3 regions of the Halioglobus maricola genome follow, and region 3 is predicted to be linked to each of the others. Evidence: predicted binding sites of a transcription regulator. Region 3 holds the regulator's gene; each other region holds the start of a gene.
What was found. Region 3 encodes sigma-54, which starts transcription at its own class of promoters, with help from an activator protein. Its sites were predicted from a motif close to TGGCACANNNNTTGCNNT; they were not measured.

Region 1 (10,325 bases), 820 kb from region 3:
GTGGGCATATTCATCGGCAAGGCGCCGCAGCTCAGCTGTTCTCTCTTCGACCTTCTGCTCCAACTTCTCTCGAATTTCCAGCAACTGGTTATCTCTGGCCTGAATCTCCCCGAGCATTTCATTGAAGCTGGAAACGAGGCTACCCGTCTCATCCTCGGATTGCTGTGCAGCGCGCAGGGAGTAGTCTCGCGTCGCGGTGATTTTCTTTGCAGTCGCTGCCAGCTCCATGATCGGACGCGTCACTAGCCTATGAAGTCTCGATGCCAGCAACAAACTCACAAGCAAGCCGACCGCATAAACGAGAAGTGCCAACAGACCTTTGCGCAATTGCTGCTGTTGCCAGATTTTCATTTCGGATACCAGCACAACAGTGCCAATGGTCCGACCATCAAGCAAAACGGGTTCAGTGACGCTGAGCACACCGTCGGGAATCTGTAGATCCCGCGCCGATGGCACCATATACTCTGCATCTGCGTTTGCAAAACTCGCGAACACTTCGCCCTGTTCGTCATAGAGAACCGCAAAAACCAGTTCCCTTTCTATACCAAGGCTCGCCAGTGTTTCACCGGCTGAAGCAGGATCACTGAACGCCAAAGAAGAAACAACATTACGGGAAATGATGCCCGCCTCAGCGCGCAACTTTTCATTGAGATGCCCACGCGATGTCATCCAGTCTGAGATGGAAAAGGCCAGTGAAGCCAACACCAGTACGCTGCCACTTACCAACAGCATCACCAGTATCAATTTTTTGCGAATTGATTGGGCACTCCAGGAACCAATCATGGTTCACGCACCTCAATCTCGGCCAACTTCAGTAGCTCGGAACTGAACCTGATGCCCGCCAGCGAAGCAGTATCCAGATTGATCGCAAAGCCGATGCGCTCGCCCCGGCGTTTCAGTGCAAGCACGACACCCTCGGGGATAGGACCCCCGTTATCCGACGCGGTCTGGTCGACGATGGTCAGCGACTGAAGCGAGCCGACCGCAGGCAGGGCTTCATGGAATGCCGGAAGGTCTGCTGCAGCAACGAACAGGAGATGGCATTGATCCTCGTAAGACAAGGTATCCACTACCCGGCTGCGCAAACTTAAAGCACCCACACTTCGGCCCTCAATCAGTTCAATTGCGGATCCCAGCGAGTTTTGTTGATACAGGCAGAGGGTGAAATCCTCTTCGACGTCTAGCGAGGGCGCTTCCGGCCACTTTGCGAACTTGGCGATATTCAATATAAACGCTGCTTTAACGCGGGATACAGTATCCACCTGTCCCGGCGCAGCTTCCGCAGCGCTGACATTTGAAGATATTGCCAACAGACACAGCAGCACTGCATTCAGACAGTACCCTGCCATTGCCCTCACTGACCGGGATATCATCGCGAACATCAGAGATCCAGAGTCCAGGCTAGCTGGGCCCAAACCTCCCGCTCTGCGCGCTCGGTGTTGTGCTGGCCGCCAAAATCAGCAGCCGGGTCGTAGATACGCTCATCAAAGAGGTTATCGACGCCAAGGGAATAGCTAAGACCTTTGGATATCTGGCCACTGGCGAAAATATTGGTGATGACGAATGCGTCCGCGTCGTCATCATCAAAGAAGTTGAGATCTTCGCGGTCGCTGCCATAAATAAACGCTGCTCCGAGTGTATGCCGCTCACTCAGCCGATACTCAAACTTCAGATTCGAGTTCCACTCCGAAAGATAAGGCAAGTCGTACCCGTCCGGATCTTCCGTATTCAGGTAGCTGACCCCAAAACGAATATCCAGTGCCTCGTGAGGGCGCAGGTTTACAACAGATTCAACTCCGTCGAAGGTCACTGTCTCCGAGATATTTGCGAAGTACTCATCCTCGGGCGACGGCACCTCACGGATGTAATTATCCAGCTCATTATGGAACAGGGTGACGCTAACGTTGGCCCAATCCAGTTGGTAGAGATAGGCAAGCTCCAGAGAGTTTATTTCCTCTGGTTCCAGTTCCGGTGGCACAAAAGTATTCCCTTCAAGCACCTTCAGCGACTCACGCAGGTTTGGCGTGCGAATCGCTGTACCGTACATCAACTTTCCGGTATGTCGCTCGCTGGGCTCATACACCAGAGCGGCGCGGTAGTTCAGATGATCACCGTAGTGCTCAAAGTCGTCGTAGCGCACACCCAGCGTGAGTTCCAGTTTCGACGGAAGCACCCAGACGTCCTGGGCGTACGCCGCCAGGTTATCGGCCTCGAAATCAGGCTCAGAAAGAAGATTGCCCTGCTCCGGAGGGTCCAGAAAGCCATCGGCGAAATAGTAGTAACGGGTATAGCTGGTATTGTCGGCAGCCTCCCGCTCCCAAACCACACCGCCTGCCAGAGTGTGTTCACTGAACCTGCGCAAGAACAGTGCAGAAGCGCCCGCCATCGTTGCATCCTGATGTTCCAGATAACCCAGCTGACGGGTCTCTTGCTCAACCTCATGCTCGTGCGCATTGAGATTGTTGTGATAGGCATGCACCTCCAGCCGACCGCTCTCCAGTGACCCCACTTCATAGGCCGCGGTAAACTGGGTCGACTCCTCCTCGATAAATCCATCCTGGGTGGGAGGAATGAAAAGGAACGGGACTTCGCTTTTTTTGTAATCCAGCTTCAGTGTGAGTCCATCGAGAGGGCGCAATTTTAACTGAAGGCTCTGGTAGTCCTCATCCAGAGGCTGCAGTACATCACTGCCGATAAAACTCTTTCGGTCTTCCCTGAACGGCGCGTCCTGTTCCAGATAGCTACCGAAAGCCTGGAATTTCTCACTGTTGTAAAGACCCGAGACCTTGCGCCGCTCATGGTCGCCCACTTCAGCGGTCATTTGCAGCTTGGAATCCGCGGAAAAATCCCGGGTTTTGATCGAAATAATACCCGCAAATGCATTGGCGCCGTAGAGGCTGGATACCGGGCCAAGGACCACCTCGACACTCTCGATCTGCTCCAGTGGAAAGGCATCGTCGAGTGAAAAGTGATTGTAGTAGAGGCTGCGAGTGCGAACACCGTCTACCTCGAGCACCATTTTTGAATTGTAGCGATCAAGCAGTCCACGCACCCAGATGGAGCGATGCCGCTTGCGATACTGGTTAATCTGCACGCCGGGCACAAACTCGAGCAGGTCCGTGACGTTGCGAGCACCGAAACGGGCAAAATCCTGGCGTGAAAACCTGAATACCGTTCCTGGTGCCTTGGTAAGCTGGGTCGGAACACGTGTCGCCGAGGTGAACACCTGCAGATCCATGAGATCGCGCAGAGACATATCCACAATATCTTCTGCATAGGAGGCTGATGAGGCCAATCCAGACAATATCAGGGCACTGGAGGCCATCGACACGCGCTTGTAAAAAACCATGGAGTCTCTTTTCGCTTTTTTATTCTTTAGCCCAACGGCATTACCGGGCCCTGATCGTCACTCCTTAACGAGCAGCGAGGATACTACACATCAAGCACCCGTTATTGGGCAACTCTGTGCCGAAGGTCGCAATTTACACAAAAATTGTGCTTACAGGTGACGGATAGCGCGCGAACCAGTTGAGTGCAGCCACGCCCGGCACAGGTGCACTACGGCCCTGCGGCCCGCTCTACGCCCTCCCGAAACCCGTGTAAAATCAAGGTTTACAAGATTTGGCCCGAAGTTTGCAATGCACGAGCGTCCCAACAATTTGACTTTTCTGGCAACGAAGCCTGTGCGCATACCGAGAGAAATCCCGGAGCTGCGCATGGGCTTTTGTCGTTTTTAAGGAGTAGAAAAATGGCAGTATCTTTCATGAGACGCTCGATTCTGGCAGCCACTGTGGCCGGTGCAATGACAGCACCCGCATACGCCGAAGAAGCAGATTCCACATCCTTCACCAGCATGTTCACGGAAGGAAAGGCGTCTTTCAATTTCCGTTATCGCTACGAATATGTCGATCAGGATGGAATAGATCGCAACGCCAAGGCTTCCACCTTGCGCTCGCGCCTGACCTTCACATCCGCCGCTTACAAGGGTTTCTCGTTTCTGACCGAGTTTGACGACGTCACTGCCATCGGCGACGACGACTACAACTCCACAGCGAACGGCAACACCCAGTATCCTGTCGTTGCGGATCCGGAAGGCACTGAGGTTAACCAGGCCTGGGCCAAATACAGCTTTGACAAAGCCTCCGGCGCCTACGGTCGCCAACGCATTCTGCATGGTAGCCAGCGCTTCATCGGTGGTGTCGGTTGGCGTCAGAATGAGCAGACCTACGACGGATTCCGCGCCTTGTACAAAAGCGATGCAATCACTCTGGACTACGCCTACGTCTACAACATCAACCGGATTTTTGGCCCGGACGACGGCCCTGTACAACCGGCCAACCACCACGGTGAAAATCACTTTGTTCGCGGCGATTGGAAAATCGCTGACAGCCACACTCTGACCGGCTTCTACTACGGGCTCGAGATCGACGAGGACAACGACTATGCGGCGGGCAAAACTGTCGGTAACTCTTCCGACACCTACGGGCTTGAATATGCTGGCACATTTGGCCCCGTCGGCCTGAAGGGCGCATGGGCAACCCAGTCAGACGCCGGCGACAGCCCGCTGGACTACGATGCCGACTACTACATGCTCGAAGGATCTTTCGGATTTAGTGGCGTCAAAGCCACGTTGGGTTATGAGGTATTGGGTGCCGGCGACGGTGTGGGGTTCAAAACTCCCTATGCCACCCTGCACAAGTTCCAGGGTTGGGCTGACAAGTTCCTGATCACACCCGGGGACGGCATCGAGGATATGTACGTTGGACTCGCCGGCAAACTGGGGCCGGTCAAGCTTGCCGGCATCTACCACGATTTCGCCGCGGAGGACTCGTCGGACGACTACGGTTCCGAAATCGACCTGGTAGCTACCTGGGCTTACGACAAAAACTGGAGCTTCCAGCTCAAGTACGCCAGCTTCTCTTCTGACTCGGATGCATACGCTGATACCGATAAAGCGTGGATGACGGTAAACTTCAAGATTTGATTCTGGAGATGCCAGTATCGGTGGGGGTATCCACCCCCCACCGACACACTTTCTTACGTGCCTAAACAAGATGAAGCAGCTGCGGTGCTGAGAGTGATACTCGTCGACGACGATCGCTCCCGCGCCACCATAGTAGAAAGAAAATTGAGAGACGTCGGTTTCGAAGTACTCTCTGTCATTCCCACGGCCTCGGGCCTGTTGTACCAGATGGCCCAACAGGAGCCAGACGTTGTGATAATCGCCCTCGACTCTCCCGACCGGGACGTCCTCGAATCATTGAGCATTGCCTCAAGCCATAACCCACGACCGGTTGTCATGTTTTCTGAGGCGGGCGACCAGAGCTTTATCAGCGATGCTATCCGCGCTGGTGTCACGGCCTACCAGGCCCAGGACATCAATGCCGAGCGAGTGCGCGCGGCCATCGATATCGCCGTGGCCCAGTTCTCTGCGTTCAATAATTTACGAGAAGAACTGGATGAAACCCGGCGCCAGTTGGAGGAGCGCAAGCTCGTCGAAAAAGCCAAGGGCCTGTTAATGACAGTACACAAGGTCGACGAGGAGGAAGCTTTTTCCACCCTACGCAAACTCGCTATGGACAAGAACCGCACTCTTGGCGAAGTCGCCAGGGAGGTCATTGAAATCCTGGAGCGCACCCAACTAAAAGGAAAGGGCCGATGAGCGATGTGACACGCCTGCCACCGGCAGAAAAAAATGAATTGAGCCTGGGGTTTCTCAAACTCACTGATAGCGCTCCGCTGATCATGGCCCAGGAACTCGGCTTCTACGAAAAATACGGCCTGCAGGTAGATTTGCAGCATGAAGTGTCCTGGGCCAACGTGCGAGACAAACTGGTGGCCGGCGTGTTGGACGCGGCGCAAATGCTCTCACCGCTGCCGCTAGCGACATCGCTCGGCGTGGGTGGCATGCGCGCGGAAGTCATTACCGGACTGGCACTCAGCCTTAACGGCAACGCGATCACGGTGGGCCAGGGCCTGGCCCACCAGATAGCCGAACATGGCGGCGACCCCGCCCAGGGTGCATGCAGTACCGCAACCGCTTTTGCCCGCTATCTCAAAAGTGGCGATAGGCAAATCACCCTGGCCGCAGCGCATACGTTCTCCTGCCACACCTTGTTGCTGCGCCACTGGTTGCGGGCTGGGGGCATAGACCCCGAACGGGACGTACACATCATCGTGCTACCGCCGGAGCAGATGGTCGATAGCCTGGGCCGAGGGATCATCGACGGCTTCTGCGTCGGTGAGCCTTGGAACAGTATGGCCGTGCAATACGGCATCGGAACGGTACAAGCCACGGGCTACCAGATCTGGAACAACGGCGTAGAAAAAGTGTTGGGTGTCACCGAAAACTGGCACCAGAACAATCCCGGCAGTCACCTCCGCCTGCGTCTGGCGCTAATGGAAACCTGCACCTGGCTATCTCACCCGTTCAACCGGGAACAAACAGTCTCGGTCTTGTCCGAACCACAGTATCTGGATCTTCCCCCGGAAGTATTGCGCCCCGCGCTGACCGGACAATTCTCGTTCAGCAAGGGTGAAGCGGAGGCAGATCTGCCGCACTTTCACGTGTTTGGGCGGTTCCAGGCAGGCTTCCCCTGGCGTTCAGATGGCGAATGGCTGCTGAACCAGATCGGCGACCTGATGGGCAAAACCTTGCCCGCTGAGGATGTGAGATCGCTTGTACAACGCACCTTCCGCACCGACCTATACCGCGAGGCAGCGCGCCATCTGGCCCTGCCCTGCCCCAACCAGGACTACAAGCCATTGGGGCAACACAGCGAAAACTGGGAGATTGAACCCGGTATAGAGCTCGGCCCTGATCTCATGCTCAGTTGCTGAACTCTTGCTGAATTACTGAACGCCCAAAATTAGAGCCGGCGCGTGCCAGTTTGGTGCGCCAGGCCATCGCGGTGGCTGTAAATGCTTCTCCAATGCCACCCCGTTACACCTTATGTCTTTGTTTTTAATAGATTTCTTATAAGTTGGCGCGGCTTTTGTAACCGTCTAGCCCAGTAACACCAACTACATCGCTAATCTCTCCTTGAGCATCGACGCTCTCCCTCTCTGGCCGACCCGCCGGTGTACGAGGAGAGTGATTGCGTATTTGTTCACACGAGGGGTAACCGATGATTCGCAAAACAATCTTCTCCATAACTCGCCGCCGCTTGGGCGCGTTGGCTCTGGGTTCCGTACTTAGTGCCACACTGCCCTTTTCCGCATACGCCGAACTGGGCGAGCCGGAGAAGGACGAGCTGAAATTTGGCTTTATCAAACTGACTGACATGGCGCCGCTGGCAGTCGCCTATGAAAACGGCTACTTCGAGGACGAAGGCCTGTACGTAACCCTGGAAGCCCAGGCCAACTGGAAAGTGCTGCTGGACGGCGTCATCGACGGCCAGCTCGACGGTGCCCACATGCTCGCGGGCCAACCACTGGCTGCAACCATCGGCTTCGGCACCAAGGCCCATATCGTCACCCCCTTCTCCATGGACCTGAACGGCAACGGTATTACCGTATCCAATGCTGTATGGAAGGAGATGAAGAAAAATATCCCTCACGAGGACGGAAAGCCAGTTCATCCGATCAAGGCTGATTACCTGAAGCCCGTTGTCGACAAATACATCGACGAGGGCAAGCCTTTCAACATGGGCATGGTGTTTCCGGTATCCACACACAACTATGAGCTACGCTACTGGCTGGCAGCCGGCGGTATCCACCCCGGATACTACGCGCCGCACAAGGGCGACATCTCCGGCCAGATCGATGCCGAGGCGCTGCTCTCTGTAACACCTCCCCCGCAAATGCCTGCTACTTTGGAAGCTGGCACCATCTATGGTTACTGCGTGGGTGAGCCTTGGAACCAACAAGCGGTATTCAAGGGTATAGGTGTTCCTGTCATCACCGACTACGAAATCTGGAAGAACAATCCGGAAAAAGTATTCGGCATGAACAAGGCGTTCACCGAGAAATACCCAAACACCTCAATTCGCGTGGTCAAAGCACTTTTGCGCGCTGCCAAGTGGTTGGATGAGAACGACAACGCCAACCGTCCCGAGGCTGTCGAGATCCTGTCTCGCTCCGAATATGTGGGGGCGGACTATGACGTGATTGCCAATTCCATGACTGGCACTTTCGAGTACGAGAAAGGCGACAAGCGTGAGATTCCTGATTTCAACGTGTTCTTCCGCTACAACGCTACCTACCCCTACTACTCCGATGCGATCTGGTATCTGACCCAGATGCGCCGCTGGGGCCAGATCTCCGAGCCCAAGTCTGACGACTGGTACTTCGAAGTCGCAAAGAGCGTGTACCGCCCCGATATCTATCAGGCCGCAGCTGAAGCGCTGATCGAAGAAGGCGAAATGAAAGCTTCCGAGTTCCCAAGCTTCGCCAGCGAAACTGGCTTCAAGCCCGCCCAAACCGAGTTTATCGACGGCAAGGTTTTCGACGGCAGCCAGCCAAATACTTACCTGGAACAGTTCCCCATCGGCCTGAAGGGCGATGAAGTAGTCAAGTAACAACGATGATCCGGCCTCCGCTTGCGGAGGCCTGTACCCAAGGAAAGCCCCGATGTCAGAAGCAGTAGCCACACAATCCGACGACCGATTCCAACAGATGTTGTCCCGGATAAGTTCCAAGTCGTTCATCGAAGGTTTGCTGCTACCCGCAGTCGGCATCTTCATTTTTCTGCTGGTCTGGCAGTTTGCGGCCAATCGAATTGATACATCCCTGGGGCAATTCCCGGGGCCGGTAGAGGTGTGGGAACAGGTAGAAAATCTCGGCGCTGAGCACACTCGCGAGCGAGAAAAGGAAGTAGCCTTCTACGAACGTCAGGACACGCGCAATGCCAAGAAACTGGCCAAAAACCCCGACGCCGACATAAAGATACGTCCCTATACAGGCAAGCCCACTTTCATCGACCAGATATTTACCAGCCTGGTCACAGTAGCGGCGGGTTTCCTGATCGCCAATCTAATCGCTATTCCGCTGGGTATAGTCTGTGGACTGTCAGCCGGGATGTACAAAGCAATGAACCCCATCATCCAGATATTCAAGCCGGTATCGCCACTCGCCTGGCTGCCGCTGGTGACCATGGTCGTGTCAGCAACCTACACCGCGGAAGACCCAATGCTGGAGAAAGCATTTCTGAACTCCGCCATCACCGTGGCGTTGTGCTGCCTCTGGCCCACTCTGATCAACACCACCGTAGGTGTCGCTAGTATCGACAAGGACCTGGTCAACGTCAGTCGTGTAATGGCCCTGTCACCCATGGTGCACGTACGAAAAATCGTTATCCCGGCCGCAATACCGATGATTTTTACCGGGTTGCGCCTGTCTCTGGCAACAGGATGGATGGTACTGATCGCCGCAGAAATGCTGGCCCAGAACCCCGGCCTCGGCAAATTCGTCTGGGACGAATTCCAGAACGGCAGCTCCAACTCGCTGGGTCGTATCATGGTTGCCGTACTGGCCATTGGCCTGATTGGCTTCATGCTCGACCGCCTTATGCTGACCCTGCAAAAGCGGGCAAGCTGGGACAAAACAGCCGTACTGCGCTAACTCACAAGGAACCGACAAATGGCAATGAAGTATCTCGACATTACCGGCGTTGGCATCGAATTCGATACCAACGGCACCAAGTTTCGCGCACTGCAGAACGTCAATCTGAAAATGGACCAAGGGGAATTTGTTTCCCTGATAGGACACTCTGGCTGCGGCAAGTCCACTGTACTGAACATTGTCGCGGGCCTGTACAACGCGACAGAGGGCGGTGTCGTCCTCGAGGGCAAGGAAGTTCTTGAGCCCGGCCCCGATCGCGCTGTTGTGTTCCAGAACCACTCACTCATGCCCTGGTTATCCGTCTACGAGAATGTTGAACTTGCGGTAAATCAGGTATTTCGCAAATCCAAAACCAAGGCTGAGCGCAAAGAGTGGATTGAACACAACCTGAAACTGGTCAACATGGACCACGCCCTGCACAAATTGCCCGGTGAAATCTCAGGTGGCATGAAGCAGCGCGTGGGCATTGCACGCTGCCTTGCCATGCAGCCCAAGGTGCTACTCATGGATGAACCCTTCGGCGCACTGGACGCCCTGACGCGAGCCCAATTGCAGGATTCGCTGATGGAAATTCAAGCCGAACTCGGCAACACCGTGATTATGATTACCCACGATGTAGATGAGGCTGTACTGCTGTCAGATCGCATTGTCATGATGAGTAACGGCCCAGCGGCCACCATTGGAGAAATACTCGATGTGAATCTGGCGCGGCCGCGCGACCGCCTGGAACTCGCAGAGGATCCGGAGTTTGTTCACCTGCGACA
Region 2 (10,325 bases), 460 kb from region 3:
ATGCCGATGGCAAACCCGAGCGGGTCTGGCTGAGTGCCGTGACCGGTGCCGGTGTCGACCTGCTGCTGCAGGCGGTGAGCGAACTGGTGGGCCAGGACATGGTCAACGAAGCGCTGGATCTTGCCCCGGACCAGGGGCAGCTGCGGGCGGCGTTTTACGCCCTGGGCGCTGTGGAATCGGAAGATTATGCCGATGATGGCACTGCGCAGCTGCAGGTGAGACTGCCGCGCGCTGATTGGAATCGACTAATGAAGAAAGGCCCTGAGCCTTTGTTCTAAAATTTGATAGACTCACACCACTTTTTAACCAAGGAGTTTCAACATGGCCTGGAATGAACCGGGTGGCGGTAACAACAAGGGGCCTAACGACCCCTGGGGCAATGGCGACCAAGGGCCGCCGGACCTCGATGAAGCGCTGAAGAAGTTGCAGGAAAAACTGGGTGGCCTGTTTGGCGGCGGCGGTTCTTCCGGTGGCAGCTCAAAAGGTAGCGCTGGTTTCCCTATTGGCGTAGTGGTGGTTGTGGCCGTTGTCGGCCTGTTGGTGTGGGGCCTGATGGGCTTCTACCAGATCGATCAGCAGGAGCGCGCCGTGGTGCTGCGCTTCGGCAAGTACTACGACACCGTGCAGCCGGGCCTCCAGTGGAACCCGCCGGGCATCGACGTGGTGACCAAGGTCAACACGACCAAGGTTCGCGCCGCGACCCTCAGCGAGTCCATGCTCACCCAGGACGAGAATATCGTCGAGGTGAAACTCTCTGTGCAGTACGTGATCGACGACCCCACCAGTTTTGTCCTCAAGGTACGCGACCCTGAGCGCTCATTGCAGCATGCTGCACAGAGTGCCCTGCGCCACGTTGTCGGTGGCACCAGCATGGACCTCGTACTAACCGAGGGCCGCGCCCAGATCGGTATCGATGTGAAGCAGCGCCTGCAGGAATACCTGAACATCTACGAGACCGGCATTCTGGTCTCCGCGGTGAACGTTGACGACTCCAGACCGCCCAGCCAGGTCGAGGCCGCGTTTAACGACGTGATCAAGGCTCGCGAGGACGAGGAGCGGGTCAAGAACGAAGCTCAGGCCTACGCCAATGCAGTGGTGCCAGAGGCCCGCGGTCAGGCTCAGCGCCAGGTCGAGGAAGCGAGCGCCTACCGCGAACAGGTGATCGCCAATGCCGAGGGTGAGGCCGAGCGCTTTATCCAGCTGCTCACCGAATACGAGAAAGCGCCGGAAGTCACCCGCGAACGTCTGTACCTCGATGCGGTGCAGGGCGTGTATGCCAACACCAGCAAAGTGATGGTGGATGTAGAGGGCGGCAACAATATGATGTACCTGCCACTGGACAAGCTCGCCGAGCAGAGCAAGGTCCGCAGCACTTCGGGCAGTACAACGTTTGATTCCGCCACCTTGCGTGAGCTCACCAACCAGGTCACTGAGCAGCTGCGTCGCGACGCCGCGGCCAGTGGCAGTTCCAGCCGCAGAGGAGGGCGCTAATCATGTCTAATCGCAATTTAACCGTCATGATCCTGATTGCGCTTGTGGTCTTTGTCGGCAGCCGCTCAATCTATGTCATCAAGGAAACCGAACGGGGCGTGTTGCTCAAGTTTGGTGAAGTGGTCAATCCGAATATCCAACCCGGCCTGCACTTCAAGGTTCCCTTTGTGAACAACGTGCGCAAGTTTGATGGCCGCGTGCTGACTGTGGACTCCCAGCCCGAGCCCTTCTTCACCCAGGAGAAGAAAGCGCTGATTGTGGATTCATACGCCAAGTTCAAGGTGTCGGACACGCAGAAGTTCTACACCGCCACTAACGGCGAGGAAGCGCGCGCCATGGGCCTGCTGGCCCAGCGTATTAACGACGGCCTGCGTAACGAGGTGGCCGTGCGCACGATCCAGGAAGTGGTTTCCGGTGAGCGCGATCAGCTCATGCTGAGGCTCGCTGACAGCCTGCGCGACGTGGTCAACGCCGAGCTGGGTGTGGAGCTGGTCGATGTGCGGGTGAAGCAGATCGACCTGCCGCGCGACGTCTCTGAGTCTGTGTACCAGCGGATGAACGCCGAGCGTGAGAAGGAAGCCCGTGAGCACCGCGCCCAGGGCCAGGAACTGGCTGAGGGTATTCGCGCCGCCGCCGACCGCGAGGTCACGGTGATTGCAGCGAACGCTTACCGCGATGCCCAGCTAGTGCGAGGTGAAGGTGACGCTATAGCCACCAACACCTATGCCGAGGCCTTCAACCGTGACCCTGAGTTCTACTCGTTCACGCGTAGCCTCAAGGCCTATCAGGAAGCGTTCCAGGGCCAGGGCGACGTGCTGTTGCTGCAGCCCGATAGCGAGTTCTTCCGCTACCTGAAAGACTCCAGCGGCGGCAAGTAACGGCCGCTGGATTCACGTCCAAAGGGTATGATGCTGCCCCTCTGATGTGGTAGCATCCCGCAACCGTGGGATTCGTCGTTTGTGCCACAAGCGATGAAGCCACGGTTTTTTGTGTCTGGCGGTTTTGAAAGGGGGAAATGTGGATTTCTGGCAGGTTCTCCCGGTAGCGCTGGCACTGGTAATGATTATTGAGGGCGCGATGCCCTTCATCAGCCCCAATCGCTGGCGCAATATGCTGGCGATGGTGGCCCAGATGGAAGACCGCGTGATTCGCAACATCGGCCTCGGTAGCATGCTGCTGGGCGTGGTTTTGTTGTACGTATTTAACTAGGGTTTCAAGTTAGGGTTCCCGATGACATCCGTTGATCGCTGGCAGTTGCCAGACGGCATTGAGGAAGTACTTCCCGCCCAGGCTGCCACTGTGGAAAGCCTGCGCCGTCGTTTACTCGACCTGTTCCGCGCCTGGGGCTATGAACTGGTTATTCCGCCGCTGGTGGAATTTACCGATTCCCTGCTGATTGGCCTGGGTCACGACCTCGACCTGCTCACGTTTAAACTGACCGACCAGCTCTCCGGCCGGTCCATGGGCGTGCGGGCCGACATCACTCCGCAGGTGGCGCGTATCGACGCCCACAGCCTGGCGCCCGAGGGCGTGTCCCGCCTGTGCTACGCCGGCTCTACCCTGCACACCCGGCCCAAGTCGCTGATGGCATCGCGCTCGCCGATCCAGCTCGGCGCCGAGCTCTACGGCGACGACAGCCTCGCGGCAGATGTCGAAGTAATTCGGCTGATGCTGGCAACGCTGGATGCCGCTGAACTGCAGAGCACAATCACCCTGGACCTCGGCCACGTGGGTATCTTCGAGGCAGTGCTGGACAGTGCCCAGCTGGATGCCGGCCTGGAAGCGACCATTTTCGACTGCCTGCAACGCAAATCTGTCCCCGACCTCACCGCCGCGCTCGCCCGCGCCGAGATCGACGCGACCACGGCCGAACTGATTGTCGGCCTGGTCGACCTGCATGGCGACGACAGTGTGCTTGCCGACGCCCGCGAATTTTTTGCCGAGCGCGCTCCTCAGGCCCTGGCCGCCGTGGAGGCCCTGGCGGACGTGGCTACCGATATCCGCCGCCAGCGCCCGGACATCAGGATCTACTTCGACCTGGCAGAGCTGCGCGGCTACCACTATCACACGGGTATCGTGTTCGCCGCCTATGTGCCCGGCCACGGCCAGGCGCTCGCCAACGGCGGCCGCTACAACGATGTCGGCGAAGTGTTCGGCCGGGCTCGCCCCGCGACTGGCTTCGCCACCGATTTGAAAGCCCTGATGGGCCTGGCGGCCGCCGCGAGCGAGCCCAAAGGCGCTATCAGCATGCCCGACAGCGACGATCCTGAGCTGCTGGCACAGGCCGAGGCGCTGCGCGCTGCCGGCGAGATTGTGATCAATACCCTGGGTGGCGCGGTGGATGTGCGCTGTGACAGGGAGCTGACAGACCAGGATGGATCCTGGGAATTGAAACCACTCGAAAGAGCAACACCATGAGCAAAAACGTAGTAGTTCTCGGCACCCAGTGGGGCGATGAGGGTAAAGGTAAGATCGTCGACCTCCTGACTGATCAGGCCAGTGCCGTCGTGCGCTTCCAGGGCGGACACAACGCTGGCCACACGCTGGTTATTGACGGTGTGAAGACCGTTCTTCACCTGATCCCCTCCGGCATCCTGCGTGAACACGTGCAGTGCCTGATCGGCAACGGTGTGGTGCTGGCACCGGATGCGCTGCTCAAGGAAATGGCTGGCCTCGAAGAAGCCGGCGTGCCGGTGCGTGAGCGCCTCAAGATTTCCCCGGCCTGTCCGCTGATCCTGCCCTACCACGTGGCCCTGGATCAGGCGCGCGAGGCCAAGCGCGGCAATGAGAAGATCGGCACCACCGGGCGCGGTATCGGCCCCGCTTATGAAGACAAAGTCGCCCGCCGCGGCCTGCGCCTGGGCGACCTGCAGGATAAGGACCGTTTCGCGCGCAAGCTCAAGGACGTGATGGAGTATCACAACTTCGCCCTTGAGCACTATTACCGCGCCGAGCCGCTGTCCTACGAGAAAGTGCTGGCCGACACCCTCGCCATGGGCGAGGAGATCAAGCCGATGATCGCTGACGTGACCGCGATCCTGCACCAGTGCCGTGAGACCAATGCCAAGATCATGTTCGAGGGTGCCCAGGGCTCCCTGCTGGACATCGACCACGGCACCTATCCCTACGTGACCAGCTCCAACACCACCGCTGGTGGCACCGCCACCGGTTCCGGCTTCGGCCCGCTGTACCTGGACTATGTGCTGGGTATCACCAAGGCTTACACCACCCGTGTTGGCTCCGGCCCATTCCCCACCGAGCTGTTTGACGAGACCGGCGCTCACCTGGCGGAGAAAGGCCATGAGTTTGGCGCTACCACCGGCCGCCCGCGCCGCTGTGGCTGGTTCGACGCCGTTGCCCTGCGCAACGCGGTGAACATCAACTCGGTGAGTGGCCTGTGCCTGACCAAGCTGGACGTCATGGACGGCCTCGAGTCTATCCAGATCTGTGTGGGCTACGCCTGCGCGGACGGTAAGCCCGTGCCCAACCCCGTTGATTCAGACGACTACGAAGGCCTGCACCCAGTATACGAGGAGGTTCCCGGCTGGAGCGAGTCCACCCTGGGAGCCCAGAGCCTTGAAGCGTTGCCGCAGGCCGCGCGCGATTACATCCGTAAAATTGAGGAAGTTGTGGGCGCTCCTATCGACATTATTTCCACCGGGCCTGACCGGGTGGAGACGATTGTTCTGCGCCATCCCTTTGGCTGATTAGCCGCCCCTCGCTGTTGGGGAATCCTGGCCCGCACGGGTCGGTTCCCCATTTCAGTTGCAAATCGCGAAGCATTGATGGAATTTCCCGCCGCGTTCCCTCGCGGATCTGCGCCTAGCCCGCTGTTTTAGCGGCTTTCGGGGAATTGGCAAGCTACTTGCTGTACGACCGATACAATATCGGAAGAGCAGCAACAGCATGAAGATCGAGAACCACTGCGCAGCCTTGCTACTGGCGGTAGCGACGATTGTACCTGCGGGTAATGTCGCAGCATCTCCTTTCACCTCCTGCCCCGCGCAGGCTTTTTTAGTTCAGGGCAAGACGGCCGTGCTCTATGGCGTGGACCTGTCCACAGGCTATGTAGAGAAACTCGCCAACAACATCGGTACCAGCGATAAGTTCAATGGCGTCGGTTTCAACCTTGAAGATCGATACATCTACGGTTGGAGTTACGAGCATAAGACTGTGGCCCGTTTGACCGCTGACTACACGCTTGAGCCACTGCCACTAACGACATCCATTAACGACAATTTTTACGTGGGCGATGTGTCCGTCAGTGGCAGCCAGTACTATTTCTACAAACGCGGCAGCGGCGGTAGTCACGGCTTGTGGCGGGTGGATCTGGACCCCGCTTCAGACAATTACCTGACCCCCAAGCGCATTGTCGACGGCCGCACCCTGTCGCTGCAGATCTTCGACATGGCGTTTCACCCGGACAATGGCAAGTTGTATTCCGTTACGTCTGCCGGGGACCTCGTCGTGATCAACCCCAACAGCGGCGCGGTTGAATTTTTGGCCCGGCTCTCGGAGCGGGGTACCTTTGGTGCCGTGTATTTCGACGTCGACGGCAATCTCTACGCCAGCCGCAATACCGACGGCCAGGTGTTTCGCATATCGGTGGATAGCAGTGCACCGACTCTTGAGCCCTACGCCCAGGGCCCGAATTCATCGCAAAACGACGGTGCGCGCTGTGCACTTGCACCCGTCACGCCGTTGCCCTCCACCAAACTCGACTTTGGCGACGCGCCTGACAGCTACGGCACGTCCTTCGCGAAAAACGGCCCACGCCATCAACTCGAGGAGGGGGGGGTGATACTCGGTACGCGAATCGATAGTGAAGTGCAGCCGCCGTCCGCGCCAGAGTCTGACGATAGTGTGGGATCGGATGACGAGGACGGCGTCAGCTTTATTACCGACCTTGCCGCCGGCGAGACCGCGCTGATCTCGATAAAGGCTACCGGGGCAGGTTATGTGAACGCCTGGATCGACTACAACGACAACGGCAGCTTCGACACGAGTGAGAAAATTCTGGATGGCCGCTACATCAACAATGGCTCCCAGATCATTTCTTTTGACGTGCCCGCCGACATCTCAACCGGTGATACCTGGGCGCGTTTTCGCATTTCCAGTTCGCCGAGCCTACCCGCAGTTGGCGGGGCAGCCGATGGCGAAGTTGAAGATTACGAGGTGTCGCTGTTCGGCCGCCGGGTGACGACCAGCTACTACCCGGCGGCGAACTCGTCCGTCACTCTCGCGTATGAAGACCTCTGGCCGCGTCAGGGCGATTACGACATGAACGATCTCGTGCTTAGCTATCGCACCGAGCTGAATGCGGTCTCGCTGGACAACGATCCGGGTAGTCGCAGCATCGATTCGATTGTCATTTCTGGTGAAGTAGAGGCGATCGGCGCCTCGATCAAAAGTGGCTTTGCCGTGGAGATTCCGGGGTTGCCGCGCGCGGCTGTCGATCAGGCCAATATGTCGCTCAAGGTGGGCGGCGAGTATCAGCCAGATTCATTTCTTGAAGTTGGCGCGGGCAGCGAAAACGCGGTCTTTATTATCTACGAGAATGTTTTCCGCCATGTCACCAAGGGAGAGGGCTGCAAGTTCTATCGCACCGAGGACTTCTGTGGCGGTACATCGGCAAGTCGTTTCAAGCTGACGATTCCAGTGACGGGCGAGGTGTCGGCGGATATCGCAGATGACCTGCTGTTCAATCCGTTCATCTTTGGCGTTAACGCGCGCCGTACAGAAGTGCACCTGATGGGCCGCCCGCCCACCATCAAAGCCGAAGCCAGTGCGCTCGGCAGCTACGACGACGCGTCTAACCCATCCGCGGGCAAGTATTACCAGACATCCTCCGGCCTGCCCTGGGCGATTGTGATCGGCGGCCCCTGGGCACACACCGAGGAGGGTCATGACATTGTTCAGACCTACCCCTCCTTCGAAGCCTATGTGTCTAACGGCGGAGGCCAAAGCAGCGACTGGTTCCGTGCTGAAAATGCTATCGCTGAAAAACTTTTTCAGGAGTAGTGCAAATGAATATTGTGGAACGTAAACCTATCGATCTCGCGATCATTCTGTTGCTGCTGTGCGCGATCGGCGGCTGCATTGGCAGCCCACTGCCGCCAGGGGCGGTGGCCGGCCTGTACCGCTGGGACGACCGACAGAGTGCGGTGGCGACCCGTACAGGCCAGGTGCTTGAAGAACACGACGGCTACTTCAGCGGCGACTTTGACTTCGGTGATGTACTGGACAGCTATCCCGAATTGGCTGAGACGCCCGACCAGCCTTTGTTGATCAAGGCCTGTGAAGAAGAACTCTGTTACGCCGTAATCGTGTTCGGTGACTTCTTCCAGCTGAATGAAGAAGGGCGCGTCACCGGGTACGCGTCGATGAACAGCCTCACTACAGCGATGGCGAACCAGGTGATGGCGCTGCCGGCAGAGGAAGTGCTGGGCGCCCTGAATATTCTGGCCGGCAGACTCACTGCTGGCGGGGATGCAGACTATCAGGCGTTTCTGCGCCTGGACCCGGAACGCAAGCCCCAGCATGAGGCGCTGTTGCTAAACGATCGGGTATTCGCTGCGGCGCAGCGCCTGGTCGTAGAGGCGCCAGGATTTACCGTGGATAAATTACTGGGGGAGTCCCGCATCGCCACCGAGGACCTGCAGGTTCCCGACGGCTTTGTCTTTGACGATACCTATGTGCTGAGCGTAGATATTGATGTGTCTGCGGTACTCGATGAAAAAGCGTACCTCTCTATTTGCAGCGAATACAGCCAGACGGGTAGTGACTACGAGATCAATTTTGATGCCTGTCAGTTGAGTACACCCCTGGTGGGTGGCCGTTATGTGGGGGAGCTCAATCTCACGGGTTCGACCACCGAACTGCTGGTTGTCATCCTGCCACTGCAGTCGCCGGAGGACGCCCTTTACTATCCCTGGTCGCGGCAACAATCGGGTGATCGGTTGCGTATCTAGCACCGCGCTCGCTTCGCTAAGCTATTGACTTGGAAGTAAATCAAGGAAAAGATGGTGAAAAGCACAAGAAAATGGATGTCCCTTGTATCCCAGCATAAGGAAATTTGCTGCCCGCGCCACGTCTGCCACCCTTGCCGGCATCGTGGCCTTTTCACTGTCTCTCGTGGCCAGCCACGAGGGGCACGCCGTGCTGCGCAATACCGAAGACCCGATCGACAACCCCGACCTTGAGCAGGCTTGCGGTCTGAATGTGCTGATGATTCTCGATGAGTCCGGGTCCATCGGTGACAACGACGATAACGTGCGTACAGCCTTTAAAGCGTTTACTGCGGCGATCAAAAATACCAGTTCCTCGATGGCCGTGGCGGAATTTTCCAAGGTAGCGCGGCTTCCAAAGATCGGCGTCTTTAATCGCGGTGACTACATCACGGTCACAGACGATACCAAGGTATTTCTCGACAATTACGTTGATAACGATTACGACCCGGGCGGCAATACCAACTGGGAAGACGGCCTGCGCATGGGCCGGTTAGGTTCAGCGTTTGCACCACGTCCTTCTTTTGATGTGCCGCATCTCACGGTGTTTATCACCGACGGTGACCCCACTCAGGTGATTCGCAATGACCGGGTGACCGACGATGAGTACAACAACAAGGTGCCCCTGAGCGATAACGAAACTACCGGGTCTGATAAAAACCCGGCGGCTGATCGCGCGGTAGCCAATGCCAACAATTTGAAATCACAGGATTCGCACATTCTCGTCGTAGCCGTGGGCAATGGTGTGTCGTCGAATGCGTCGCTCGCGCGCATTCAGAAAATTTCAGGGCCCGATGTCCATCCCGATGGCGACCCCTTCGATATCACCACAGACGACGTTTATCGCGAACCAAATTTTGATGAGCTTGAGGACGCCCTGCGCGAAGCTGCGTTTCAACTCTGCTCTCCATCGGTGACGGTTGAGAAAATCGTCGACCTCACGCCAGACCCGGATTCGCTGGACGATGCTATTCCCGGCCCGCTGTGGCAGATCACCGGTGAAGTTGCCGCACCGGGTAGTGGCGAGTTCGCCTGGATCCTGCCAGTGAAAGAAGATCCAGCCCTGACCGACGCCAAGACCACGCTCACTGATGCGTCCGGTTTTGCGACTTTCCAGTGGCGGCCAGCGGATGAGGTTGACTCCTCCGGCTTCGTCGCCACTGAGGTGGTCCAGAGTGGTTTTACCAACGACGAGAGCAAAACCATCTGTACCTTCCGCACCCCTGACAGCCCCGACGCAGACTTGCCCCTGGACGATTCCGGTGAGGGTACGTTCACGATTACGGTACCGGAGCAGTCGATTGTCACCTGTAAGTTCTTCAATCTGGCGGATCCAGCGCCAGGCATCACCCTGGAAAAACTGACGGACGGGGTGGATGCAGATACCCGGACCGGCCCGGTAGTGCCCCGCGGCGACGTGGTCAACTGGAGCTATCAGGTAGCGAACACTGGCAACACAATACTCAGTGGCATCAGCATTGAAGATCTGGTGACAGAGCCTGTTGTATTCGATGGCCAGGTCCAGCCGGTTGATTGCCCCAAAACCACCCTGATTCAGGGTGAGAGCATGACCTGCACCGCCAGCGGCATCTCCGGCATGACGCCTGAGGGCGATTCTTTTACCGGCCAGTTTCGCAATGATGCCACGGTGAGAGCGACCGACAGCTACGGCACGCCCGTGTCTGCGACTGACCCCTCGCACTACTTCGAGGTGGAGCCCGGCATTAGCGTGGAGAAAAGCACTAACGGGGAAGATGCTGACCAACAGCCCGGCCCACTGGTCAGGGTAGGGCGGACCATCAACTGGCTGTATGAGGTGCGCAATAC
Region 3 (10,325 bases):
GCAAATCTTATGGTATTGGCCACCCAGGGTGTCGTTGACCGTCTGGTTGATGAAGAGTCGGCGAATGTGGCCGATCTGGAGGAGTTCATTGGTAAGACGATCAGTTACCGCGTAGAGCCCCACAATAACCCGGAACATTTCGACATCGTGTTGCTCTAAAGATCTACCATGAGTGCACCGTCCTCCAGTCGAGATTCAATTTTTCATCGCTTGAGTTCCCTGCTCTGGGGCGCAGCAGTGCTGGCGATTGTAGTGTTGGCAAGCTACGTCAGCCTGGGGCGATTGCTCAGCCAAAACCTGCACAAGTTTCAGGACGAAATCCTCGCAGGTTTTAACAGCCGTGTCCCTTTTGAAATTCAGGCGGACAGTTTGCGGGGCGAGTGGCGTTCTTTTACCCCGGAGATTGTACTCGAAGGTTTGCGTCTCAAATTGCCGGGAGCCGAGGGCGATACGCTGGATCTGAGCGGTGGGCGCATCGGGCTGGATGTGCTTGATTCGCTGCTCGCCCGTAACCTTCATATTTCCTCGATTGAACTAGATGCACTCGAACTGCGCGGGGAGCTTACCGACGATGGCCGCTTCGTGTTTCCTGGTCTCAAGGGCGGCAACACGCCACTAGGGAACTGGTTGCGGGAGTTTTTGCTCAATATTGAGCATGTCACGTTGAAAAACAACACCCTGTACCTTGCGCTCCCTAGTGGGGAGCAGCGCAACTTCGACCTGGGTCTTGAGCTGCATCGCGAGGGAAGCCAGCGCCAATTTCAGGCCCAGTTACTCTCGACTCGTGGCGCAGCATTCGAAGTGCTGGGCAAGGGTGTCGGAAATCCATTCACACCTGATGCTTTCTCCGGCCAGCTCTATGTGTCTGCTGCCACCAGTGATCTCGCCGCAGCCCGCGAGATTTTCGTTAATCCGCAACTCATCTCGCCCGAGGGGCAGCTTACAGCGCAGCTTTGGCTGGACTGGCAGCGCGGGGCGCTGGATGTGGATCTCGATCTGTATTTCGAAAATCTCGTGCTACAGCCGGCCGAGGCCGAATGGCGTATGCCGCTGGATGAACTGTCCCTGTCGGTCAGTCTGGTCGAGCACAGCAATCGACGTACGGTCTATGCCTCTGATGTGTTCGCCCGCAGTGGCGATGTGAAACTGCTGCTTCCCCGGCTGCAGTTGGATAGTTGGGGCGAGTCTTTCAGGTTGCGTGCGCGGGATGTGCCAGTAGGGCCCCTTAGTCAGCTGGCACTGGCTTCGGGAGTGATGCCGGATAACTTCAACTCGGTTTTCTCTACGCTGTCTCCCGAGGGGCAGGTGAGTGCATTGGAGCTCACGGTGGGCGATGTGCGCCAGGCCACAGACGATTGGCAGGTTGAGGCCAACTTCCACGACGTGGTAGTCAGCTCCTGGAAGGGCGCGCCAGGGGTCACCTCGGGAGCGGGCTATCTAGAGCTATCCCAGAACGGTGGCTACGTGGTTTTGGATAGCAAACGTTTCACTATGGATTTCCCCACGGTTTACAAACAGCCGCTCTACTTTGACGATATCAGTGGCACGCTGAATATCAACTGGGACCGTGAATCGCTGCTGCTCGATAGTGGTCTCATTACGGCATCTGGCGTCGAGGGCACGGCCCACGCCTTATTCCGCTTAAACATTCCCTTCAAGCCGACACCCACTGGCCTGGAGATGGATCTGGTGATTGGTGTGGAAGATACTCACCCGATCCACCGCCTCAAGTACCTGCCTTACACGATGAATGACGGCCTGCTCAGCTGGCTGGGTGGGGCAATCGGCGAGGGTGAGGTCCTGGAGGGTGCATTTATCTGGCGCGGTAGTCTCAAGCGCGGCAGTGTGGCTCAGCGCACTGTGCAGCTGTTTTTCAACCTGGCCAACACAAGCATCAATTACCACGAACAATGGCCGCCGGTGAGCAAGGTGGCGGGTATTGTGTTGATCGACGACAGTAATGTCAGCGTCTGGGCAGACTCTGCCCAGATGTTTAGTGCCGAATTGAGCGAACTGTCAGTTGAAACCTGGGTAAACGATAGCAGGCAGATGCAGCTGGCGGTTCACGGGGCGCTGAGCGGCGACGCATCGGATGGCCTGTTGATCGCGAACAATTCTATGCTGGGAGAGCTGACCAGCGGTGTCTTTAGCGAGTGGCAGGCAGAAGGGGGGCTGGAAGCAGAGCTAGACCTGCAACTGAATCTGACTCAACCCAAGGCGCCACCGACGGTGGAAGTCAGCGCAATACTGGACGATGTTGCACTGCGGATTGAGCCGGGCAACCTGGCATTGGAGGAGCTTGGTGGCAGGGTGAACTACCATTCGACGTCAGGGTTTAGTTCAGACGACCTGACTGGTCTGCTGTGGCGTCAACCGCTGACCGCGGAGTTGCGGCAGCGCCCGTTGGAGTCGGGTGAGCCGCTGGCTGGTTTTACGAATTCGGTACTCGAAGTAGGCCTGGAGACCAGGGTAGAAACGGCGTCGTTGCAGAAATGGCTACCGCTCGAAGTGCTGGCGCTTGCAGAGGGGGAGGCCGAGGTGGCTGGTCTGCTTGAGATCGCTCCCGGAAAACCGCCAACCTTGAATCTTGCCTCGCTTCTGGAAGGTATCAGTCTCGATCTGCCCTCGCCCTATGCCAAGCCTGCCGCCGAGATGCGAGCCTTCAGCCTGCAATTGCCTTTAGCGTCGGAGCGATATGATCTGGAGATGCAACTGGGTGTGGATTTGGAACTTCGTTTGCAGTTGGTGAATGGCATTCTTGAAGGAGCGTCCCTGGGGGCGCAGGGTCCCGCTGCACCTGTAGTCGCAGGCATAGTGCTGGGGCATGGCAGTCTGCCCTCGCTGGATCTGGATGAGTGGTTGGCTTTTAGTGACCGCTATTTGTTTCCATCGCCCGTACCTGAAGTATTGGCGCTTGTGGACGCAGCTGATGAGGAGGCTGACGAGGAATCTTACGCGCAGGCTGAAGAGGAGGCTCAAGAGCCAAACTCCAGACTGCGGCTACAACTCGATGAGATGTTCGTCAGCAGTGCCACTATCTGGGGGCAGGAATTCCGCGATGTACGCTTTAGCCTGGCGCTGGATGAAAATATTCTGCAGACCCAGTTGGAAACGGCGTGGCTCCGTGGCACTTATTTCCAGCCCACCGTGGGGCGCGCCGGGCTTAAACTCGACTACCTCGATTTTTCAGGCATGACCGGTGCACTTGGGCGGGCTGCTGAGGAAGAGGGCGCTACGCAGGGAAGTGACGGCGATACCACCGAGTTGCTGGAACTGCCGGACATGCAGGTCGTGATCTCCAATCTGGTGTTGGATGGTGAGCCCCTGGGTCAGTTACAGATGAGCCTGTTCTCGGAGGGGAGTTCCATTCGCGCCACTGACATACATGGCGAACTCGCCAGCCTGGTGTTGACGCCTGAGGCTCCAGCCGAGTTGCACTGGTTGCAGGGTGAGCGGACTGCGCTCAGCGCACCTCTTGGTTTTGACGATTTCGGTGACACGCTGGGTCATTTTGGCTACGACAAATTCCTGGAAACTAGCAGTGGTAGTGTAGATGTCGGTCTGACATGGCCTGGGTCGCCGCAGGATTTTGCGCTGACAGCGGCTGAGGGCGAGCTTAATCTGTCGATGGAGCGCGGGCGTTTCCTCGAAACGCCAGCCGGCGCCACCGGAGCGTTGCGCCTCGTCAGTATTTTCAATCTGGCTGAAGTGGCGAGACGTTTGAGCCTCACGCATATGTTTGAGTCAGGCGTGCCTTTTAATAGCTTACAGGGAAAGATGGGGCTGGAGAGCGGGACTTTGATTGTGCCGGCTATGGCAGTTGAGGGGAGCTCGTCCAGATTCGTCTTCACTCTCGAATCCGACCTTATTGATGAGACGCTTGATGGCGAGTTGGTCGCTACATTGCCTGTCGCCAATAACTTGCCTTGGGTAGCAGCATTGGCCGCCGGATTGCCCGTTGCGGCGGGCGTATTCGTGGTGTCCAAGGTATTCGAAAAGCAGGTGAACCGGCTTTCCAGTGGCGTCTACACTATCGGCGGTAACTGGAGCGAACCAACGATCGAATTCGATCGTATTTTTGACGACGAGACACGGCGGCAGGTGGAGGCGCTGGTGGAGTCAGTCGATCCGAACAACGTGCCGGACCCCAATGAGATATCCATTTTGGGGCTCGAAGTGGTCGACCCCAACGCCCCTTTGCCTCAGTGATCTTCCTGAAGTTCCCGCAAGTAGCGGAACAGTTTACGGCTGGCAGCCGGGGGCTTGTTGTTCTTCTGTTCGCGCTGGGCCTGTAATACCAGCTGACGCAGTTGTTGGCGATCGGCCTGTGGCCATAGGGCCAGGACTTTTTCGACACCGGATACACCCGCTTCCAGCACCTCGTCGCGGAGTTCCTCCAGTTCATGGAAGCGCGCGTTTGCGTCGCGCGCGGGCTTGTGAAGCGCATCCAGCGCGGCCTCTACAGCGGCGGCATCAACGTCACGCATGAGCTTGCCGATGTACTGCATGTGGCGCTTGCGAGCACTGTTGCTGCGGATGTTACGCGTCTCGATGATTGCTTCCATCAGGCGTTCGCTATCGATAGGAATTCGCGCGAGTTCCTTGTCTTTCAGCCGAGTGAGTTTGTCACCCAGTGCCTGAAGCGCGAGCATTTGCCGTTTTACTTCGCTCTTGCTGGGGCCCTCTTCAAACTCGTCTTCAGGGGCTTCTGATTCGTTATGCATAGAAAAGCGTCGCCAGACCGAGGAAGGAGACAAAGCCCACCACGTCGGTCACTGTGGTCAGAATGACCCCGCCTGCCAGGGCGGGATCGATGTTCAGGCGCGATAATACCAGAGGCAGCGCTGCGCCGGTGAATGCGGCGGTGACAAGATTAATAACCATGGCGGCGGCAATAATGATGCCGATGTCCCAATCGTCGAACCATAGCGATGCCGCGATGGCGACAACGACCGCCCAGATAACGCCGTTGATCAGTCCGATAGTAACCTCGCGGGTTAATAGCCAGGCCTGGTTGTTTTTGCCCACCTGGCCAATGGCAATACCCCGGATCAGTACAGTCAGGGTCTGGGTGCCGGCGATGCCTCCCATTGAAGCGACGATGGGCATCAGTACTGCGAGGGCCACGACTTTTTCGATGGTGCCCTGAAACATGTTGATGGTGGAGGCTGCGATAAAAGCGGTGAACAGGTTTATGCCGAGCCATACCGCCCTTCGTGGGGCAGCCTTGGACACGGGCGCAAAGGTGTCCTCTTCTTCATCCAGGCCAGCCATGGACATAAAGGAGTGATCCGCATCTTCGCGAATTACGTCGACCACGTCATCGATGGTGATCCGGCCCAGCAGGCGGCCACTATCGTCGACAACCGGTGCTGAGACCCAGTCATTGCGTTCGAACAGGCGGGCGACCTCATCGTCTGGTGTGTTGACGGCAATGGGGTCCACGTCGGTCACCATCATCTCGCGCACAGTTGCCGAAGGGTCGGACACGAGCAGAGTACGCAGTGGCAACAAGCCGATAAATTGATCGGTGCGATTTACCACGATCAAATTGTCCGTCATTTCCGGAATTTCATCGTGGCGGCGCAGGTAGCGCAGCACGACATCCAGGGTCAGGCGGGCACGGATGGTGATCGTATCCGTGTTCATCAGACCACCGGCGATATCGTCCGGATAGTGCATTACCTGCTCGAGGCGTGCCCGATCCTGATGGTCCATCGAATTGAGGACTTCGCGCGTAACCCGATCAGGCAGCTGTTGCAGGATGTCCGCAAGGTCATCGTCTTCAAGGCCTTCGGCTATCGTCGCAACTTCGGATGCATCCATGCGCGAGAGAAAATGCGCCTGAAGCTCGTCGGAAAGCTCTCCCAGGACCTCGCCCTCGAGTTCCACATCCACCATTTTCCACAGAATGTTGCGGAATCTGGGGGGGGATGACTCAAGCAGGTGGGCAATATCCGCCGGCGGTATGCCATTGAGCATCCGGCGAACGTCGACCATGGCGCCGCTATCCAGCGCTAGCGTCAGCCGGTCGAGTGTCTCCTGTTGTTTTGCCAGGTTCTGTGGCATTCGGACTTACTCCGCTTCGTCGAAGCGGTTTGCGATGAGAGCGGTGATAGCGGCGAGAGCTTCCTCCTCGTCGCGACCGTCGACACGCAGATCAAGCACGGAGCCTTTGCCCGCGGCCAGCATCATCACCGACATGATGCTTTTGGCGTCCACCATATTGCCGTCGCGGCCAGCCTCAATAGCACTGGAAAACGCAGAGGTGCAGCCCACGAGCTTCGCTGCTGCTCTGGCGTGCAAGCCGAGTTTGTTGACGATGGTCACCTGAGTCTCTATCAACTTACTGCAATTCCCTGTGTCTTATATGCATGGCTGGAAATTGTTCCCGGTAATGCTGGAACAGGCGGTTAGCCAAATATACTGACCGATGTTGTCCCCCGGTACAACCTATCGCGATTGTCATATAGCTGCGATTACTGTCGCGGTAGCGCGGCAGCCAATTGTTCAGGTACGCGCTGATATCGCCAAACAATTCGTCGGTCAGTGGCTGTGCCTCAAGGAAACTCTGTACCTCCTGGTCCAGGCCGGTACTCAGTCGCAGTTCTTTGACCCAGTGTGGGTTGGGCAGCATGCGCACGTCGAAAACAAGGTCGGCATCAGCGGGCACGCCGCGCTTGAAACCGAAGGACTGAATCAATATCGACATGCTGCCGCCGGTAGCCCCGAGCAGGCGTTGTTTGATGGCGTCACGCAGCTCGTAGATGGTCATCTGGCTGGTATCCAGCACCAGCGAAGCGGCGCTGGAGATCGGCTCCAGCAGGCGCCACTCGTACTCTATGGCCTCTGCCAAAGGCATCGCCTCAGAGCTCAGCGGATGTTTGCGCCGGGTTTCACTGAAGCGTTTAATCAGCGTTGCTTCCTGGGCGTCGAGGAACAGGATCTCGGTGTTAACCGAATCGGGCAAGGATTCCAGGGTCGCGGTGAAATTGGCGAGGTCTTTCCACGCGTTGCGAGCATCGATGCAGACAGCTGTGCCGCGAAAATGGCCGAAGGCTTCGCCGCTGGTCTCTGCGACCAGAGCAGGTAGCAGCGAAGAGGGCAGGTTGTCGATGCAATAGTAGCCCTCATCTTCCAGCTGGTGCAGGGCTGTACTTTTGCCTGATCCGGAGCGTCCGCTGATGATGATCAGTTGCATTGTCTAGCCAGTGGCCAGCGCGTGCAGGGCCGACGCATCCGCAGCCCCGCGCAAGCGCTTGCAAAAATCTGCGTCGCTGAATTTGCGAGCGATCTGGGCCAGGGTGTCGAGATGCTGCTGGTGTGCCTCGCTGGGTACGAGCAATGCGAACACCAGGTCGACGGGCTGGCCATCCGGTGCGTCGAAGTCGATAGCCTCGTCAAGGGTTACCAGAGTGCCCAGGGGCTGAGTGCAGTTGTCTATGCGGCTGTGTGGAATGGCAATGCCGAGTCCAAGGCCGGTACTTCCCAGTTTTTCGCGGGCAATCAGCTGGGCAAAAATTTCGTCATAACTCAGGGAAATCTGGTCCTCGCTGATAATGTGGGCGATTGTTTCAAATAGTCGTTTTTTGCTGACCCCGGGCACCTGGCAGGCAGTGCGCTCCGGGGTCAGAATTGTATCCAGCGGTTGTTGCATGGCTGGGCTCAGTGTCCTCTTGTCTTTTCCTTATGCTTGATGAGCTGGCGGTCCAGTTTGTCCGCCAGGGCGTCGATTGCGGCATACATATCATCGGATTCGGCGTGAGCGAATAGATCCGCGCCGGATATGTGTACGTTGGATTCCGCTTTTTGAACCATTTTCTCCACGATCAGAGTGACCTGGACGTTGGTGATTTGATCAAAATGTCGTTGCAGTCGTTCGAATTTGCTCTCGACATACTCCCGCAGAGCTGAGGTGACCTCCACGTGGTGTCCGCTGACATTCAGTTGCATACACTTGCTCCTTCTTTTGGTGAACCCGGGGGATTGCCGCCCGGAACCGGCACAGCCGGATTTTGAATCCTCTAGGATAAATTCTAGACCAAGGCCTGCCCGGCGAGTAATTTTTTCCACTGTGGGGCCAATCATTGCCTATACCAGCCTCTTGCGCTCGTTAGACGGCGGTATCAGCAGCGTATCCCGGTACTTTGCGATGGTGCGTCGGGCGACCTTGATGCCCTGTTCTTCCAGCAATTGGGTGATTTTGTTGTCGCTCAGTGGTTTGCGCGGATTCTCGGCGGCAACCAGCTTCTTGATGAGAGCCCGGATAGCGGTGGAAGAGCACTCTCCGCCCGCGGTGGTGGCCACGTGGCTGGAGAAGAAATACTTCAGCTCAAATATGCCGCGGGGGGTGTGCATGTACTTCTGGGTTGTGACCCGGGATATGGTCGACTCGTGCATCTCTACCGCTTCGGCGATATCGTGTAGCACCAGCGGTTTCATGGCTTCCTCACCATATTCGAGGAAGTTGCGCTGGTGTTCGACGATTTTAGTCGCCACCTTCATGAGGGTCTCGTTGCGGCTTTGCAGGCTCTTGAGAAACCAGCGGGCCTCTTGCAGGTTGTCCTTGAGGAAGGTGTTGTCCGCACTGCTGTCCGCGCGCTTGATGAGGCTCGCGTACTCGTTGTTGATACGCAGGCGTGGTGCGATATCGGGGTTGAGTTCCACCAACCAGCGGCCTTCTTTTTTGCTGACAAATACATCCGGAATCACATATTCGACATCGCTGGGGGCGTAGGTCTCACCTGGGTTCGGGTCCAGGGTCTGGATCAGGGCGAGCACATCCTTCAGCTGGCTTTCGTTCAATCGGGTGCGGCGCTGGATCTGGGTGAAATCCCCGCTGGCGAGCTGTCCCAGGTGGCGATTGAGCACCTGACGTGCCTGCTCCAGGTAAGGGGTGTCTGCAGGTAGTTGCTGGAGCTGAACCAACAGGCACTCTTGTAGGTCGCGGGTGCAGACGCCGGCCGGTTCGAACTGCTGCAGCATGTGCAGCACGGCGACGACCTCGTCTTCATCGATATCCAGTTCCGCCTCCAGCAGCGATTGATGAAGCTCTTCAGGGTCCAGCTGGAGGCGTCCGTTGTCGTCGGTGGCGTCGATAATCGTCATTGCGATCAATCGGTCTGTGTCCGACAGGCGGCTCAGATTGAGCTGCCACAACAGGTGTTCCTGCAGGGACTGACGAGAGCCGCCACGGGGCTCGAAATCGCCTTCGGGGAACTCATCCGGTGGCGGTGGGGGGGCTGAACTCGAGGGCAGCAGATCGTCCCACTGGGTGTCTACGGGGAGGTCGTCCGGAAGCGTCTGCGATGATTCCTGAGGTGCAGCGTCACCGGCCATGTCGGCCTGTTCGAGGCTCTCCATTGGGCCATCGCCGGTAGCGGCGGCATCGTCGGCGCTGGCCGATTCGCTGGGGCCCTGCTCCTCTTCGCTGGTCTCCAGCATGGGGTTGCTGTCGAGAGCCTGCTGGATTTCCTGTTGCAGGTCCATGGTCGACAATTGCAGCAGGCGGATAGCCTGTTGCAGTTGCGGGGTCATGGTCAGCTGCTGGCCCAGCTTTAACTGCAGCGATTGCTTCATTGGTGAATCGAGTTTCCTCAGGCGAGTCCTGATGGGCGCGCCGTGCAATACAACGTAGACGAGTTTAGCGCTCGGCCAAGATGGCTTGCAAGGTTTTGGCGCGAAATTTGCTTGTTGACAGCTGCCTGAAAAGGGCGTGGGCGTTAGAGTGAGAACTGCTCGCCCAGGTATATGTCGCGGACCCGCTGGTTGTTCAGTACCTCATCGGCACTGCCCGCTGCGATGATGTGACCCTCCCCGACAATGAATGCTTTTTCACAGATATCCAGAGTGTCGCGAACATTGTGGTCGGTGATCAGTACACCAATCCCGCGACCGCGCAGATGGGTGATAATCTGTTTTATATCATTCACTGAGATCGGGTCCACGCCGGCGAAAGGCTCGTCCAACAGGATGAAGTCAGGCTCGGTCGCAAGGGCGCGGGCAATTTCTATGCGGCGTCGCTCTCCTCCGGAAAGCGACTGGCCGAGGCTGTCGTGGAGATGCTCGACGTTGAATTCCTCGAGCAACTGCTGGCAGCGCTCATTGCGTTGCTTACGGTTCAGGTCAGGCCGTGTTTCCAAAATCGACAGGATATTGTCGGCCACGCTCAATTTGCGGAAAATTGACGCTTCCTGCGGCAGATAGCCGATACCGTGACGGGCGCGTTCGTGCATGGACAGGGGGGTGATGTCCTCGCCGTTGAGCTCGATGGTGCCCCGATCGGCCGCCACGATTCCGATAATCATGTAAAAGCAGGTCGTTTT

Region 1: a site for sigma-54 is predicted at 3,623-3,640, ahead of EY643_RS00785 (alginate export family protein). Genes of this name have one in related genera too.
Region 2: a site for sigma-54 is predicted at 5,346-5,363, ahead of EY643_RS02345 (LruC domain-containing protein). Genes of this name have one in related genera too.

What each region holds. Positions count from the first base shown of each region.
Region 1 is NZ_CP036422.1:165,769-176,093, reverse strand. It holds gene EY643_RS00800 (sensor histidine kinase, YfiR-like protein-associated) at 1-783, opposite strand, end outside; gene EY643_RS00795 (YfiR family protein) at 780-1,382, opposite strand; gene EY643_RS00790 (TonB-dependent receptor plug domain-containing protein) at 1,382-3,349, opposite strand; gene EY643_RS00785 (alginate export family protein) at 3,749-4,984, shown strand; gene EY643_RS00780 (ANTAR domain-containing response regulator) at 5,042-5,662, shown strand; gene EY643_RS00775 (CmpA/NrtA family ABC transporter substrate-binding protein) at 5,659-6,840, shown strand; gene EY643_RS00770 (CmpA/NrtA family ABC transporter substrate-binding protein) at 7,128-8,519, shown strand; gene EY643_RS00765 (ABC transporter permease) at 8,617-9,561, shown strand; gene EY643_RS00760 (ABC transporter ATP-binding protein) at 9,580-10,325, shown strand, end outside.
Region 2 is NZ_CP036422.1:524,479-534,803, forward strand. It holds gene hflX (ribosome rescue GTPase HflX) at 1-278, shown strand, start outside; gene hflK (FtsH protease activity modulator HflK) at 322-1,491, shown strand; gene hflC (protease modulator HflC) at 1,494-2,369, shown strand; gene EY643_RS02330 (DUF2065 domain-containing protein) at 2,509-2,700, shown strand; gene EY643_RS02335 (ATP phosphoribosyltransferase regulatory subunit) at 2,722-3,909, shown strand; gene EY643_RS02340 (adenylosuccinate synthase) at 3,906-5,198, shown strand; gene EY643_RS02345 (LruC domain-containing protein) at 5,398-7,512, shown strand; gene EY643_RS02350 (hypothetical protein) at 7,518-8,462, shown strand; gene EY643_RS02355 (vWA domain-containing protein) at 8,545-10,325, shown strand, end outside.
Region 3 is NZ_CP036422.1:981,719-992,043, forward strand. It holds gene rng (ribonuclease G) at 1-159, shown strand, start outside; gene EY643_RS04400 (YhdP family phospholipid transporter) at 211-4,209, shown strand; gene yjgA (ribosome biogenesis factor YjgA) at 4,203-4,724, opposite strand; gene mgtE (magnesium transporter) at 4,717-6,069, opposite strand; gene EY643_RS04415 (HPr family phosphocarrier protein) at 6,076-6,345, opposite strand; gene rapZ (RNase adapter RapZ) at 6,347-7,201, opposite strand; gene ptsN (PTS IIA-like nitrogen regulatory protein PtsN) at 7,205-7,657, opposite strand; gene hpf (ribosome hibernation-promoting factor, HPF/YfiA family) at 7,666-7,953, opposite strand; gene EY643_RS04435 (RNA polymerase factor sigma-54) at 8,092-9,579, opposite strand; gene lptB (LPS export ABC transporter ATP-binding protein) at 9,723-10,325, opposite strand, start outside.